2 regions of the Microbulbifer sp. SE14 genome follow, and region 1 is predicted to be linked to the other one. Evidence: predicted binding sites of a transcription regulator. Region 1 holds the regulator's gene; the other holds the start of a gene.
What was found. Region 1 encodes sigma-54, which starts transcription at its own class of promoters, with help from an activator protein. Its sites were predicted from a motif close to TGGCACANNNNTTGCNNT; they were not measured.
Positions count from the first base shown of each region.

Region 1 (7,552 bases):
TCGCGATGCTGGTGCTGGGCGCCCAGGCCCTGGCACTGCCGCAGGACCGCGAACAGCCGATCAAGGTACAGGCCAAGAAACTGGAGGCCAACCGCGGCAAGAACCTGTCTGTCTACAGCGGCAATGTGGTCATCACCCAGGGCTCCCTGCAGATCCGCGCCGACCGCGTCGAGGTGCACGGCAACGCCGCCGGCGAAATCAGCCACGTGATCGCCACCGGCAAGCCGGCGCACTTCCAGCAGCAGGTGCAGCAGAGCCAGAACCCGGTCAAGGCCCGGGCGCAGCGTATCGAATTCACCGTCAGCTCCGACGAACTGCACCTGACCGGCGACGCCCACGTGGACCGGGACGGCAACACCCTGACCGCCGAGAAGATCGACTACGACCTGAAAAGCGAGCAGCTACAGGCCCAGGGCCAGTCCGGCGACGGCCGCGTGGAGATGATCTGGAAGCCGGAGAAAAAACAGGAAAATGGCCAGCAGGCCGAAGAGACACAGCAGAACCAGTAGCTCGACTCACTTATCGGGACTCGGGACTCGGGACTCGGGACTCGGGAAAGAATAACTCCGCCCAAGGCCTTGATTTATCGCCATTCGAGTCGGGACTCGAAGCAAATTCGGAACACACTATGCCAACGCTGAAAGCGTTACACCTCGCCAAACAGTACAAGAAGAGAAAAGTGGTCCAGGACGTCTCCGTCAGCGTGACCAGCGGCCAGGTGGTCGGCCTGCTCGGCCCCAACGGCGCCGGCAAGACTACCTGTTTCTACATGATCGCCGGCCTGGTCCAGGCGGATGCCGGCCAGGTGCTGATCGACGACGAGGACATTACCCACCTGTCCATGCACGGGCGCGCGCGCAAGGGCATCGGCTACCTGCCCCAGGAGGCCTCGGTGTTCCGCCGCCTGTCTGTGCGCGACAACATCCTCGCCATCCTCGAAACCCGCAGGGAACTGTCCCGCGCCGAACGGCTGCAGCAGGTGCAGGAACTGCTGAAGGAATTCAACATCACCCATATCGAGAACAGCCTCGGCATGGCCCTGTCCGGCGGCGAGCGGCGCCGTGTGGAGATAGCCCGCGCCCTGGCCACGGACCCGGACTTCGTCCTGCTGGACGAACCCTTCGCCGGCGTGGATCCGATCTCGGTCAACGACATCAAGCAGATCATCCGCCACCTGCGCGATCGCGGCATCGGCGTGCTGATCACCGACCACAATGTGCGCGAGACCCTGGATATCTGCGAAACCGCCTATATCGTCAGCGAGGGCCATATCATCGCCGCCGGCACCCCGGCGGAAGTGCTCGCCAACCAGCAGGTGCGCGAAGTCTACTTGGGACACGAGTTCACCATTTAATGCGGAATAGCATCAACCCATAGTGCCGCAAAAACCACCTAATATCGCTAGCTCACGCCTCCCAGGCCCAAGCGCGGCCGGACCACTGTCCGCCTGAGGAGATCCAGACCGCGCATTCATCATTCCGCATTTCGCATTCCGCATTCAAAACCGGCACAGTTATTGCTTGTAATCCACCGAACAGAGGGTTAGTCTGCGGCGTCTTGGATTTTTAGATGATTCATCCGCCGCACAGGTCTGCAGTCCCTCAAATATGAAGCAGTCTCTCCAGTTAAAGCTCGGCACCCAGCTGACCATGACGCCCCAGCTGCAACAGGCTATTCGCCTGCTGCAATTGTCGACGCTGGACTTGCAACAGGAGGTACAGTCGGCGCTGGACAGCAATCCGCTGCTGGAGGTGGACGGCGAGGATCACTCTCACCCTGACAGCACCGAGGAGCAGTCGCCGGAGCGCTCCGCCTCCGATGACTCCTCGGTCAACGGCAGCGACCAGGGTACCGAAAGTGATTGGAGCCACGATATCCCCGACGAACTGCCGGTGGACACCCGCTGGGACGATATCTACAGCGGCGGTAGCTACAGTGGCGGCGACGGGGACGAACTCGCCCTGGAGCAGCGCAACTCCGCCCCGGACAGTCTGCAGGACCATCTGCTGTGGCAGCTCAACCTGACCACCCTTTCCGCGCAGGACAAGTTGATCGGTGAGAACCTGATCGACGGCATAGCCCCGAGCGGCCTCCTGGAAACGCCCCTGGGCGACATAGCCGCGACGCTGGAAGCGGAGGAGGACGAAGTCCTCGCGGTACTCAAGACCATCCAGCAGTTCGAGCCCGCCGGCTGCGGCGCCCGCGACCTGCGCGAATGCCTGCTGCTGCAGCTGCGCCAGCTGCCGGTCGGCACCCCCTGGCTGGAGCAGGCGCTGTTGGTAGTGGACCGCCACCTGGACCTGCTCGGCAAGCGCGACTTCCGCAGCCTCAGCCGCAGAACCCGCCTCAACGAGGCGCAGCTGGGCGAGGTGGTGCGCCTGATCCAGACCCTGACCCCTTACCCCGGCGAGGCCTTCGGCGGCGAGGAGCCGCAGTATGTGGTGCCAGACATCATCGTCAGCCGCCGGGAGCAGCGCTGGCTGGTGGAACTGAACCCGGAAACCACTCCCCGGCTGCGCATCAATGGCGACTACGCAGCCCTGATCCGGCGCGCCGACAACTCCAGCGATAACAATTTCCTGCGCGATCACCTGCAGGAGGCACGCTGGTTCCTGAAAAGCCTGCAGAGCCGCAACGAAACCCTGCTCAAGGTGGCCTCCAGCATCGTCGAGAAGCAGCAGGGCTTCTTCGAGCTGGGCCCCGAGGCGATGAAGCCCATGGTGCTGGCGGATATCGCCGAAACCATCGGCATGCACGAATCCACCATCTCCCGCGTCACCACCCAGAAGTACATGCTCACCCCGCGCGGGGTCTTCGAACTCAAATACTTCTTCTCCAGCCACGTCAGCACCGACTCCGGCGAGGACGCCTCCTCCACCGCCATCCGCGCGATGATCCGCAAACTGATCGACGCCGAGCAACCCCGCAAGCCGCTGTCCGACAACAAGATCACTCAGGAACTGGACAAGCAGGGCATCCAGGTGGCCCGGCGCACCGTGGCCAAGTACCGGGAGTCCATGGGCATCCCCTCCTCCAGCGAGCGCAAGCGGCTGGTTTAGGTCGGGGCTCGGGAAAAGAATGCCGAAGCCCGACACGAAGACCCAGCTGCCGGGGGCCATCCGGGAAATGTTTGCCGATGAGGCTTTTTCCCGGCCGACCACTCGCTTACGGAGCAATCACCACGGATGGGAATGGCATCCCTAGCGCCAGAATTCTGACTAACCAAGAACGGCCAGTCACAAACTGCAAGGCGCCCCAAGCCACCCCGGCGGCGACCAACGTCCAAACTTTGAGTGTATCCTTCCAATCTGGCGAACTTCCTAGTAGGGTTGCGGCCCTAACGGGAGGGGCGCCGCCAAGCGATGCTCTCAATAAGGAGAAATCCATGCAGATCAACATCAGTGGTCACCACGTAGATCTCACTCCGCCCCTGCGCGATTACTGTGAAAGCAAACTGGAAAAGCTCTCCCGACACTACGACAACATTACCAATGCACACGTAATCCTGTCCGTGGACAAACTGATCCAGAAGGCCGAAGCCAGGGTGCACATGAACGGGCACGATCTCTGTGCCGGCTCTGAAGACAGAGACATGTACGCGGCCATTGACGCCCTGGCCGACAAGCTGGATCGCCAACTCAGGAAACACAAAGAGAAGTTGCAGAACCACCGCTGAACTATGACATTGGAAGCATTACTCTCTCCCCGCCTGAGCCTCTGCCATCTGGCGGGGAGCAGCAAAAAGAAGTTGCTGCTCAACATTGCCCAGGCCATTGCCGAACAGTATCCACAACACGATGCCGATACCATCTTCAACCAACTGATCGCCCGCGAGCGCCTCGGCTCCACCGGTATCGGCGACGGCGTGGCCATTCCGCACTGCCGACTGCCGGGCTGTGAGCGCCCCATCGGCGTGCTCTGCACCACCGAGCCTGCGGTTGACTTCGACGCCGTCGACCGCCAGCCGGTGGATCTGCTGTTCGCCCTGCTGGTGCCGGAGGACTCCGAACAGGAGCATCTGGACACCCTGGCGGAAATCGCCGCCCTGTTCAGCGACAGCCGGGTCAGGGAAAAGCTCCGCCAGGCCGAGAGCGGGGACGAACTCTACGCGCTGGCCATCGACAGCGCCGCCGCTGCATAATCTGCACCAGATCAGCGAGTTACACCGACTGAACCGACCCGAGGCTTCACACGGGTGACTTGCAGCTGTCAGAACATAAAGCGCTGAAGTGAAGAAAGGATCTCCCCTATGCGCCTGGTGATCATCAGTGGCCGCTCCGGCTCCGGTAAGAGTTCCGCCCTGCAGTTGCTGGAGGACGTCGGCTTCAACTGTATCGACAACCTGCCGGCCAGCCTGCTGCCGGAACTGGTCCGGCGCGTGCGCGAGCAGCCGCCGATCGGCAACTCCCAACCGCAAAGCGCCCTGGGCTCCCAACCCGCCCTGAGCAGCCCCCGCCTGGCCCTGGGTATAGACGCGCGCAACCTGTGGCAGGACGTGCAGCAGGCGCCGCGGGTGATCGAGGGGTTGCGTGAGAGCGGCGTGCAGTGCGATGTCATCTACCTGGACGCGCGCTCGCCGGTGCTGGTGCAGCGCTTTAGCGAAACCCGCCGCAAGCACCCCCTCTCCGACAACCGCACCCACCTGCTCGAGGCACTGAACCGGGAAAAGGAACTGCTGGCACCGCTGGCGGCCATAGCCGACCTGGTGATAGACACCAGCAGCCTCACCCTGCACCAGCTGCGCGACCTGGTGAAGACCCGCGTGGTGGGCGAGGAGTCACCGGGGATGGCGATACTCTTCCAGTCCTTCGGCTTCAAGCACGGCGTGCCGGTGGACGCGGACCTGGTGTTCGACCTGCGCTGCCTGCCCAACCCCTACTGGGTCGCGGAGCTGCGCCACAAGACCGGCCTGGACCCGGAGGTGGTGGAATACCTGCGCACCCACCCGGAGACCGACGACATGGAGCGGGATATCATCCGTTTCCTCGAGCGCTGGCTGCCCTCCTACCAGCAGAGCAACCGCAGCTATACCTGCGTGTCCGTCGGCTGCACCGGCGGCCGCCACCGCTCCGTGTATATGGTGGAACAGCTGGCCAGGACCTTCGCCGGCCAGTTCGACAATGTGCAGATCCGCCACCGCGAACAACAGAAATAACCCCCTGAGCCAGCCGGAAAACCGACCCGCCCATGCAGAAGAGCCGCCTCCAGATAGTCAACAAACTCGGCCTCCACGCCCGCGCCGCGAGCAAACTGGCGCAGACCTGCGCGCGTTTCTCCGCGGACGTGAAAGTGCATTGCGACGGCAAGTGCGTGGACGGCAAGAGTGTGATGGCATTGATGCTGCTCGCCGCCGGCAAGGGTACCGAACTGGAAGTGGAGGTGAGTGGCCGCGACGAGGAAGCCGCGCTGGACGCCATCAGCGAGCTGGTGGCGGATCGCTTCGGCGAGGCGGAGTGAGGGTTAATGCGGAATGCGGACGCAGCTACCTTCGAGCACAATCGATTTCGATTCACCCCGGTAGTATGATCGCGGGCAACGATCGTCCCGCCAACTGACAAGCCGGATCCCGTATTCATCATTCCGCATTCATCATTCCGCATTAAGAGACCCCTCAGTGCCCAGCCAACCCCCAGCCGAAATCAAGTTCCGCGCGCAGAGCCAGCTGGGTGAGTTGTTTGCCGCACTCGACGGCGGTACCGGGCGCGAGGTGCGGCGCATGCTGAGCACCCTGACACCGCAGAGCATCGCCCAACTGCTGGAGAGCTCGCCACCGCACATCCGCCAGGTGCTATGGAAACTGATCGACAAGGAAGTCGAGGGCGAGGTACTGCAGGAACTCACCGACGACGTGCGCAGCCAGATACTCGCCACCATGGACACAGAGGAAATGGTGGCGGTGATGGAGGGGCTCGACGCCGACGACGTCGCCGACATACTCCAGGACCTGCCCGAGCGGGTGATGGGCGAGGTCCTCTCCGCGATGAGCGAGACGGACCGGCAGCGGGTGGAGGGCGTCCTCGCCTACGACGAGGAGACCGCCGGTGGGCTGATGGACACGGACACCATCTCCGTGCGCCCCAACCTGACCCTCGACGTGGTGCTGCGCTACCTGCGCCGTCACGAACAGCTGCCGGAATCCACCGACAGCCTCTTCGTGGTCAATCGCAAGGGCCAGTACATAGGACTGCTGCCGCTGTCCAAACTGCTGACCACGGATCCCTCGGTCACGGTGCGCGAAGTGGTGAACACCGACGTGGAACCGATTCCGGCGGATATGCCCGACACCGAGGTGGCGCGGCTGTTCGAGAAATACGACTGGATCACCGCGCCGGTGGTGGACGAGAACAACCGCCTGGTGGGCCGCATCACCATCGACGACGTGGTGGACGTGATCCGCGAGGACGCCGACCACTCGCTGATGAGCCTGGCCGGCCTGGACGAGGAAGAGGACACCTTCGCGCCAGTAAGACGCACCGCCCGCCGCCGCGCCCTGTGGCTGGGTATCAACCTGCTCACCGCGCTGCTGGCCTCCTGGGTGATCAGCCTCTTTCAGGGCACTCTGGACAAGGTGGTGGCACTGGCGGTGCTGATGCCGATCGTCGCCAGCATGGGCGGCGTGGCCGGCAGCCAGACGCTGACGGTGGTGATCCGCGGCATGGCCCTGGGACAGATAGGCCGCAGCAACCTGAGCTGGCTGCTGTCCCGCGAGCTGGGATCCGGCGTCCTGAACGCACTGCTCTGGTCCCTGGTGATGGGACTGATCGCCGCCGGCTGGTTCGGCGACAACCGCATAGCACTGATTATTGTCGCCGCCATGGTGATCAACCTGGTCACCGCCGCCCTGGCCGGCGCCATACTGCCGGTGGCCCTGCGGGCGATGCGCATAGACCCGGCCCTGGCCGGCGGCGTGGCCCTGACCACCGTCACCGACGTGGTGGGCTTTATGTCCTTTCTGGGCCTGGCCACCTGGTATTTTGGTTAGTATTGATTGATGACAAATCGGCAGGACGCCGATTTGAACAACCGAAGGTTACCCGAAGGGGGAGGTACAGGGATGTACTTCATTAATGCGGAATGACGAATGGACGAATTTGACGATTTCGAAGAAGAGCTGCCGAAGAGCAAGACCAAGGTCAAACAGGAGATGCACCAGCTGCAGGAGCTGGGCCGGCAGCTGACCGAACTGTCCAGGGCACAGCTGGCGGAAGTCCCGCTGGACGCGGATCTGCGCGAGGCGATAGACACACTGCACCGCATCAAGTCCAACGAGGCGCGCCGGCGCCAGTTGCAGTATATCGGCAAGTTGATGCGCAGCGCCGACAGCGATGCCATCGAGGAGGTTCTGAACAGATTCAAGGAGCGCGACCAGCAGCACCTGCGCTTCGACAAGATGGCCGAGGAGTGGCGCAAACGGCTATTGGGGGAAGGCAATGACGCACAGAGCGACTTCTTCGACCGCTACCCGGGAGCCGACCACCAACAGCTGCGCCAGCTGGTACGCGAGGCCAACAGGGAAATAAAGAACAACAAGCCGCCGACCAACCAGCGCAAG
Region 1 covers NZ_JCBAJA010000022.1:5,800-13,351, forward strand. Annotated here, with positions in the region: gene lptA (lipopolysaccharide transport periplasmic protein LptA) at 1-509, shown strand, start outside; gene lptB (LPS export ABC transporter ATP-binding protein) at 629-1,354, shown strand; gene AC6R19_RS15260 (RNA polymerase factor sigma-54) at 1,608-3,059, shown strand; gene hpf (ribosome hibernation-promoting factor, HPF/YfiA family) at 3,386-3,676, shown strand; gene ptsN (PTS IIA-like nitrogen regulatory protein PtsN) at 3,680-4,141, shown strand; gene rapZ (RNase adapter RapZ) at 4,250-5,155, shown strand; gene AC6R19_RS15280 (HPr family phosphocarrier protein) at 5,188-5,457, shown strand; gene mgtE (magnesium transporter) at 5,615-6,982, shown strand; gene yjgA (ribosome biogenesis factor YjgA) at 7,082-7,552, shown strand, end outside.

Region 2 (7,552 bases), on a different contig from region 1:
AAGGCCGTACAGCTGCTGGAACTCTGCCGCGACTTCTCCCCGGTAACCGACGGAGCGGAAAAGGCCTTCCGCCCGGAGTTGTACCAGCAGGCGGTCGATTTCCTGCAGAAACAGAAATAACCGGCGCAAAAGCCGAACTGTAGGGGCGAACCTTGTGTTCGCCCGCGCGGGCCGCAGGCGCGCCCTGAAAAATGGCACGCAAATTGAATATGTAATTTATGGGTAACTACCCTCTCCGGACTCGGTAAAGAATACCGGAGCCAGATGCGAAGGTCCTGATGCCGGGGGCCATTTGGGAAAAGCGCCGGCGGCTGATTAACAGACCGATGAGGCTTTTTCCCAAATGGCCACCGGTATCAGGGCCGCCCTGACCTCTCTTACCGGCAACAGGGGGGAGTAGTTACGAAAAAACCAGTGAACGGACAACGAAGTCCACCGGCAGCGGAAAAACCGCACCCGTGGGCTTTTTTTGTGCCCGCGGCAAAATCGATAAAAGGAAACGAGCATGTCCAGCGATACCCTGAACCTGTTTTCCTTCCGCGGGAAAATCAGAATCCTCCACCTGACCTGGGTGGCCTTCTTTATCAGTTTCTTTGCCTGGTTCAACCACGCACCGCTGCTGATGGCCATCGCCGGCAGCCTGTCCCTGACTCCGGACCAGGTGAAGACGCTGCTGATACTGAACGTGGCCCTGACCATTCCCGCGCGTATCGTGATCGGCATGCTCACCGACAAGTACGGCCCGCGCCTGACCTACTCGCTGCTGCTGGCAGTGGGCAGCGTGCCCTGCTTTATCTTCGCTCTGGCCGACAGCTTTGCGGCGGCGGCCCTGGGTCGCTTCCTGCTCGGCTTTATCGGCGCCGGCTTCGTGGTGGGCATCCGCATGGTGTCCGAGTGGTTCCCGCACAAACAACTGGGCACCGCCGAGGGCATCTACGGCGGCTGGGGCAACTTCGGCTCCGCCGCCGCGGCCATGACCCTGCCCACCGTGGCGCTGCTGTTCGGCGGTGAGGACGGCTGGCGCTGGGCCATAGGCCTGACCGGCGTCATTGCACTGATTTATAGCTTTGTCTACTACGCCTCGGTCACCGATACCCCCAAGGGCTCCACCTACTTCAAGCCGAAAAAGATCGGCGCCATGGAAGTCACCAGCCCGGGCGACTTCGCGCTGCTGCTGATCATGAAAGTCCCCATGTACGCGGCTCTGGCACTGCTGACCTGGAAGCTGTCCGCCGGCGTCGGCATTATTTCCGCATTCTGGGCTGTGGTGATCTACTGCGGACTCGCTCTGCTCTACGCGCTGGATGCAAAGAAAACCTTCAGCATCAACCGCGAGATGTTCAGCAACCCGCCGGCGCCGATTCACCGCTACAAGTTCAAGCAGGTGGCCGTACTGAACCTGCTCTATTTCGCCACCTTTGGCTCCGAACTGGCGGTGGTCTCCATGCTGCCGCTGTTTTTTTCCGAGACTTTCACCCTGGATCCGGTCAAGGCCGGCCTGCTCGGCTCCGCCTACGCCTTTATGAACCTGGTATCGCGCCCGGCGGGCGGTCTGTTCAGTGATCGCTTCGGGCGCAAACCCACCCTGCTGATCCTGGTGGCCGGCCTGGCGGCGGGCTACTTCCTGATGAGCCTGATCAATGCCGAGTGGCCCCTGTACCTGGCAGTAGGCGCGGCCATGCTCTGCTCCTTCTTCGTGCAGGCCGGCGAGGGCGCCGTCTTCGCTGTGGTGCCGCTGATCAAGCGCCGCCTCACCGGCCAGATCGCCGGCATGACCGGCGCCTACGGCAATGTGGGTGCCGTCTTCTACCTGACGGTGCTGAGCCTGGTCTCCTACCAGACCTTCTTCCTGGTCATCGCCGCCACTGCGGTGCTCGGTTTCGCGGTATTGCTGCTGATGGAGGAGCCGGAGGGACAGATGGCAGAGGTCATGCCAGATGGCAGCGTGGCGCTGATCGATGTTGCCTGATCACGGGACTCTGGACTCGGGACAAATCGGCAGGACTGCCGATTTGGACGCCGAAGGCGCCCGCGCAGCGGGTGAGCGCCAGGGACGGCGCGAATCACTCGGGGCTCGGGAAGAAGCCCCTGCAACGGGTGAGCGCCAGGGACGGCACGAATCACTGGGGACTGGGACAGAAAGCTCCCCTCCCCCGCTTGCGGGGGAGGGGGCAAGCGAAGCCCTGGAATTCTCCAGCGCCTCCAGCGCCGGCCGCCGCCAGCAAAACGACGACGCCTGCGCCGTCTGCAACCCGGATGCCTCCGAACTGCGCGCCCGCGGCGCCCTGGCAGCGGTGGCCGACGGCGTCGCCAGCGCCGAGGCCGGCGGCGAGGCGGCGCGGGCGGCCATCAGCGGCTTCCTGTCCGACTACTACAGCACCCCGGAGACCTGGCCGGTAAAGCAGGCCGCCGCGCGGGTGCTGCACTCGCTGAACAGCTGGCTCTACCGCCAGGGCGGCGGCGATGAAATCCGCCAGGGGTGGCTCACCACCTTTTCCGCCGTCGTCTTCAAGGGAGCCTCCGCACACCTGATCCATATCGGCGACTCGCGCATCTACCGCCTGCGCGGCGACAAACTGGAGTGCCTGACCCGAGACCACAGCCGCACCCTCGGCCCCGGCCGCACCTTCCTGAGCCGCGCCCTGGGTATGGACGCCCATGTGGAGGTGGACTATCGCCGCGAAGAACTGCAGGCCGGCGATATCTACCTGCTGAGCAGCGACGGGGTGCACGATTTTCTCCCGCCGGAAGCCGTCATCGAGATACTGCAGGACTGCGGCGACGCCGCCGCCCAGGCGCTGGTCGACGCGGCCCTGGCCGGCGGCTCCGGCGACAACCTGAGCGCAGCGGTGTGCCGCATCCACCGGGTGCAGCCGAGCGGCGACGACCTGCTGGCCCGCAACCGCCAACTGCCCTTTCCCCCGGACCTGAGGCCGGGCAATAAAATCGACGGTTATCTGATTCTGCAGGAACTGCACGCCAGCCCCCGCAGCCAGCTGTACCTGGCGCGGGATATAGACAGCGACGAGCTGCGCGCAATCAAGACACCGTCAATCAACTTCGCCGACGACCCCGTCTATATCGAGCGCTTCGTCGCCGAGGAGTGGACCGGCCGCCGCCTCGATCACCCGGGCATAATCAAAGTCTTTCCGCCGAAACGGTCGCGGCAGTTTCTCTACCATGTGCTGGAATATATCGACGGCCAGAACCTGCGCCAGTGGATGCAGCTGAATCCCGGGCCGGACATAGAGCAGGTGCGGGAAATGATCGGCCAGCTGGTCAGCGCGCTGCGCCGGCTGCAGCGCATGGAAATCGTGCACGGCGACCTGAAGCCGGAAAACATCATGGTGGCGAAAGACGGCCGCCTGAAACTGATCGACCTGGGCGGTGCCGACGGCGCCGGCCTGCGCGAGCAGCTGCAGCTGGGCGGCTATCCAGGTGAAGAGGCGCCGCCGGGCAGCAAGAACTACGCCGCGCCGGAATACTTCTTCGGCGACGCCCCCAGCCACCGCTCGGATATCTTTTCCCTCGGCGTCATCGCCTACGAACTGCTCACCGGTCGCTACCCCTACCGCGAGCGCGCGGGATTCCGCCACTACCAGCTGAAGAGCTACGCCGGCATGCAGTACACCAGTGCGCTGGAACACCGCGACGATATCCCCGAATGGATAGACGGCGCCCTGCAGCGGGCCTGCGCGCCGGATCCGCGCAACCGCTATCCGGCCTTGTCGGAATTCGTGCACGACCTGCAGACGCCGAATCCGGAGCTCACCCGCGAGCGGGAGCTGCCTTTGATGGAGCGCAATCCGCTGTTGTTCTGGCAGCTGGTGGCGCTGCTGCTGTTGCTATCGCATCTGCTGCATCTGCTTTAAGGAAGAAGATCGAGGTTATGGGCGAAGGCCCTGATGCCGGGATTCGTTTGCGGGACCTTCTGCGTCCATGGATGACCGTGGAGAGCGTACAGGGATGTATTCACAGCGTGTCCCGCAAACGAATACCGGCAGCAGGGCCGCCACCGAAGTCACACCGAGCACCAACAGAGTGCAGACGAATCGATCTCGCACCAGATTATCGCAAGCCGCACTGAGGCAGGAGTCGAAAACCCCGTAAAACCCGCGGTTTTCATCTTGGCACAAACCTTGAATATCAATAACCACCAACACAATTTATCCCCCTAACGAGGCAACGGCGCCCGGACTCTTCGGCAGAGAAGAGGCGGCGCCCGTGCCAGTCCACCGCGCTCCCCTCCCCTGCCGAAAAATTCAGAAAAAGATGGCAGGACTTATGGTTAAGCAAAAACTCATCGTTATCGGCAACGGCATGGTGGGCCACCACTTCCTCGAGCAACTGGCCGCGCGGCCGGAGAAAGCGCTGTTCGAAGTCACCGTCTTCTGCGCCGAGCCCAGGCCCGCCTACGACCGCGTGCACCTGTCCGAGTATTTCGCCGGCCGCTCCGCCGACGACCTGGCCATGGGCAAGATCGACCAGTACCGGGACTGGGGCTTCGAGTTGCTGCTGAACGACGCCGCCGTCGAAATCGACCGGGAAAAGAAGACCGTCACCTCCGCCAGCGGCACCGTCAAAAGCTACGACCGCCTGGTGCTCGCCACCGGCTCCTATCCCTTCGTACCGCCGATTCCCGGGCACGAACACGAAAAATGCTTCGTCTACCGCACCATCGAGGACCTGGATGCGATCCGCGCGGCCAGTGAAGGCGGTTCAGTGGGTGTCGTCGTGGGCGGCGGCCTGCTGGGCCTGGAGGCGGCCAACGCGCTGAAGGAGCTGGGTCTCGAGGCCCATGTGGTGGAATTCGCCCCCGGCCTGATGTCGGTGCAGCTGGACGCCGGCGGCTCGGAACTGCTGAAAAACAAGATCGAGGACCTGGGCGTTACCGTGCACACCAGCACCGCCACCGAACTGATCGAGGAAGTCGACGGCCGCCTGCGCATGCAGTTCAAGGGTGAACGCGAACTCTTTACCGACCTGATCGTCTTCTCCGCCGGCATTCGCCCGGAGGACAAGCTGGCCAGGGCCGCCGGCCTGCAGCTGGGCGAGCGCGGCGGTATCGCCGTCGACGAATCCTGCCGCACCTCCGACGAGAATATTTTCGCCATCGGCGAGTGCGCCCTGTACAACAATTTCATCTACGGCCTGGTGGCCCCCGGCTACACCATGGCGCGCACCGCACTGGCGCAGCTCTGCGGCGAAACCAGCCAGGTCTTCACCGGCGCCGACATGAGCACCAAGCTGAAACTGCTGGGCGTGCAGGTGGGTTCCATCGGCGACGCCCACGGCCGCACAGAGGGGGCCGCGGCCATCACCTTCGTCGACGAGCAGAGCGGCGTCTACAAGCGCATGATCACCGACGGCGACGGGAAAAAACTGCTGGGTGCAGTGCTGGTCGGCGATACCGACGACTACGACCAGCTGCTGCAACACCACCTGAACGATATCGATCTGCCCGAACACCCGGAACAACTGATTCTGCCCGCGGCCGACGGCGCCGCCCCGGCCCTGGGTGCCGGCGCCCTGCCCGCCACCGCCACCATCTGCTCCTGCCACAATGTCAGCAAGGGCCAGATCGTGGATGCAGTGGCCGGCGGCTGCTGTTCGCTGGCAGAGGTCAAGGATGCGACCAAGGCCTCCACCGGCTGTGGCGGCTGCGCGGCGCTGCTGAAAAATGTCGTCGACACGGAGCTGGCGGCCCTGGGTGTGGAGGTGAACAACCACCTGTGCGCCCACTTCCCCTTCAGCCGCCAGGAGCTGTTCCACATAGTACAGGTGGAGGAAATAAAGACCTTTGATGAGTTGCTGCAGAAACACGGCAGCGGCCGCGGCTGCGAAATCTGCAAGCCGGCGGCGGCCTCGATTCTCGCCTCCCTGTGGAACGAGCATATCCACAGGAAACCGCACGTGGGCCTGCAGGACACCAACGACACCTTCATGGCCAACATGCAGAAAAACGGCACCTATTCGGTGGTGCCGCGGGTGGCCGGCGGCGAGATAACGCCGGACAAGCTGATCGTGCTGGGCCAGGTGGCGAAGAAATACAACCTCTACACCAAGATCACCGGCGGCCAGCGCATCGACCTGTTTGGTGCGCGGCTGGAGCAGTTGCCGGAAATCTGGCGCGAGCTGATCGACGCCGGCTTCGAGACGGGCCACGCCTATGGAAAATCCCTGCGCACGGTGAAGTCCTGTGTCGGCAGCACCTGGTGCCGCTTCGGCGTGCAGGACAGCGTCAAGATGGCGCTGGATATCGAGAACCGCTACAAGGGCCTGCGCTCGCCGCACAAGATCAAGATGGCTGTGTCCGGCTGCACCCGCGAGTGCGCCGAGGCGCAGAGCAAGGATGTGGGTGTGATCGCCACCGAGAAGGGCTGGAACCTGTTCGTGTGCGGCAACGGCGGCATGCGCCCGCGCCACGCGGATCTCTTCGCCACCGATATCGACGACGAGACGCTGGTCAAGTATATCGACCGCTTCCTGATGTTCTACGTGCGCACCGCGGACAAGCTGCAGCGCACCTCGGTGTGGCTGGAAAACCTGGAAGGCGGTCTCGATTACCTGCGCGAGGTCATCATCGACGACAAGCTGGGCATCTGTGACGAACTGGAGGCGCAGATGGCCAATGTGGTCGGCACCTACCAGTGCGAGTGGAAGACGGCCATCGAGGACCCGGAAATGGTCAAGCGCTTCCGCCAGTTCGTCAACAGCGACGAGCCGGACGAGAAGATCGTCTTCGTCGAGGAGCGCGGCCAGCCGCGGCCGGCGCGGGAAGAGGAAATCGCCAGGATTGCGGAGCCTGCCTGAGTTGTTGCAGGTGATGTGGCTCAGTGGCGGCACTGCTGCCGGTGGCCGTTCGCTCAACAGCCTCATCGGTCTGTTTGCTAGCCGCAGGCGCTTTTCACGAACGGCCCCCGGCACCAGCGCCTTCGCGTCAACTTAGCCGTTTTTTAAATGCGTAGGTTGGGCTGAGCGCAGCGAAGCCCAACGACCGGGTCCCGAGTCCCGAGTCCCGAGTCCCGAGTCCCGAGTCCCGAGTCCCGAGTCCCGAGTCCCGAGTCCCGAGTCCCGAGTCCCGAGTCCCGAGTCCCGAGTCCCGAGTCCCGTATTTTAGGAGCAAACCATGAACCAAGTTGCCATAACCCACACCCAGTGGCAGCCGATCTGCCAGCGATCAGATCTGGTTGCCGATTCCGGAGTGTGTGCCCTTGTGGGCGATGCCTCTGACAAGAGAAGTATCGCCCTCTTTTTTATTCCCGGCGCAGAGCCACAGCTCTATGCCCTGGACAACTGGGACCCCATAGCCGGAGCAGGTGTTATCGCCCGCGGCATCGTTGCGGAGATAGACGGCGAACTGACGGTCTCGTCCCCGCTGTACAAGCACCACTTCCGCCTGGCGGACGGCGCCTGCCTCGAGGACGACGGTGTGCAGCTGGCCAGCTACCCGGTTGCCTTCGACGGCGACACAGTGTGCATCGCGACAGACGCCGCCTGAAGATGTCGTTGACGGAGCGCTTTCGCGCGCACAGGTCCTGCACCACCTGCC
Region 2 covers NZ_JCBAJA010000040.1:33,808-41,359, forward strand. Annotated here, with positions in the region: gene AC6R19_RS20875 (CmpA/NrtA family ABC transporter substrate-binding protein) at 1-120, shown strand, start outside; gene AC6R19_RS20880 (NarK family nitrate/nitrite MFS transporter) at 506-1,969, shown strand; gene AC6R19_RS20885 (bifunctional protein-serine/threonine kinase/phosphatase) at 2,013-3,872, shown strand; gene nirB (nitrite reductase large subunit NirB) at 4,285-6,813, shown strand; gene nirD (nitrite reductase small subunit NirD) at 7,130-7,501, shown strand; gene AC6R19_RS20900 (nitrate reductase) at 7,477-7,552, shown strand, end outside.
Region 2: the regulator sigma-54 is predicted to act here: its motif matches at 4,129-4,146, upstream of nirB (nitrite reductase large subunit NirB).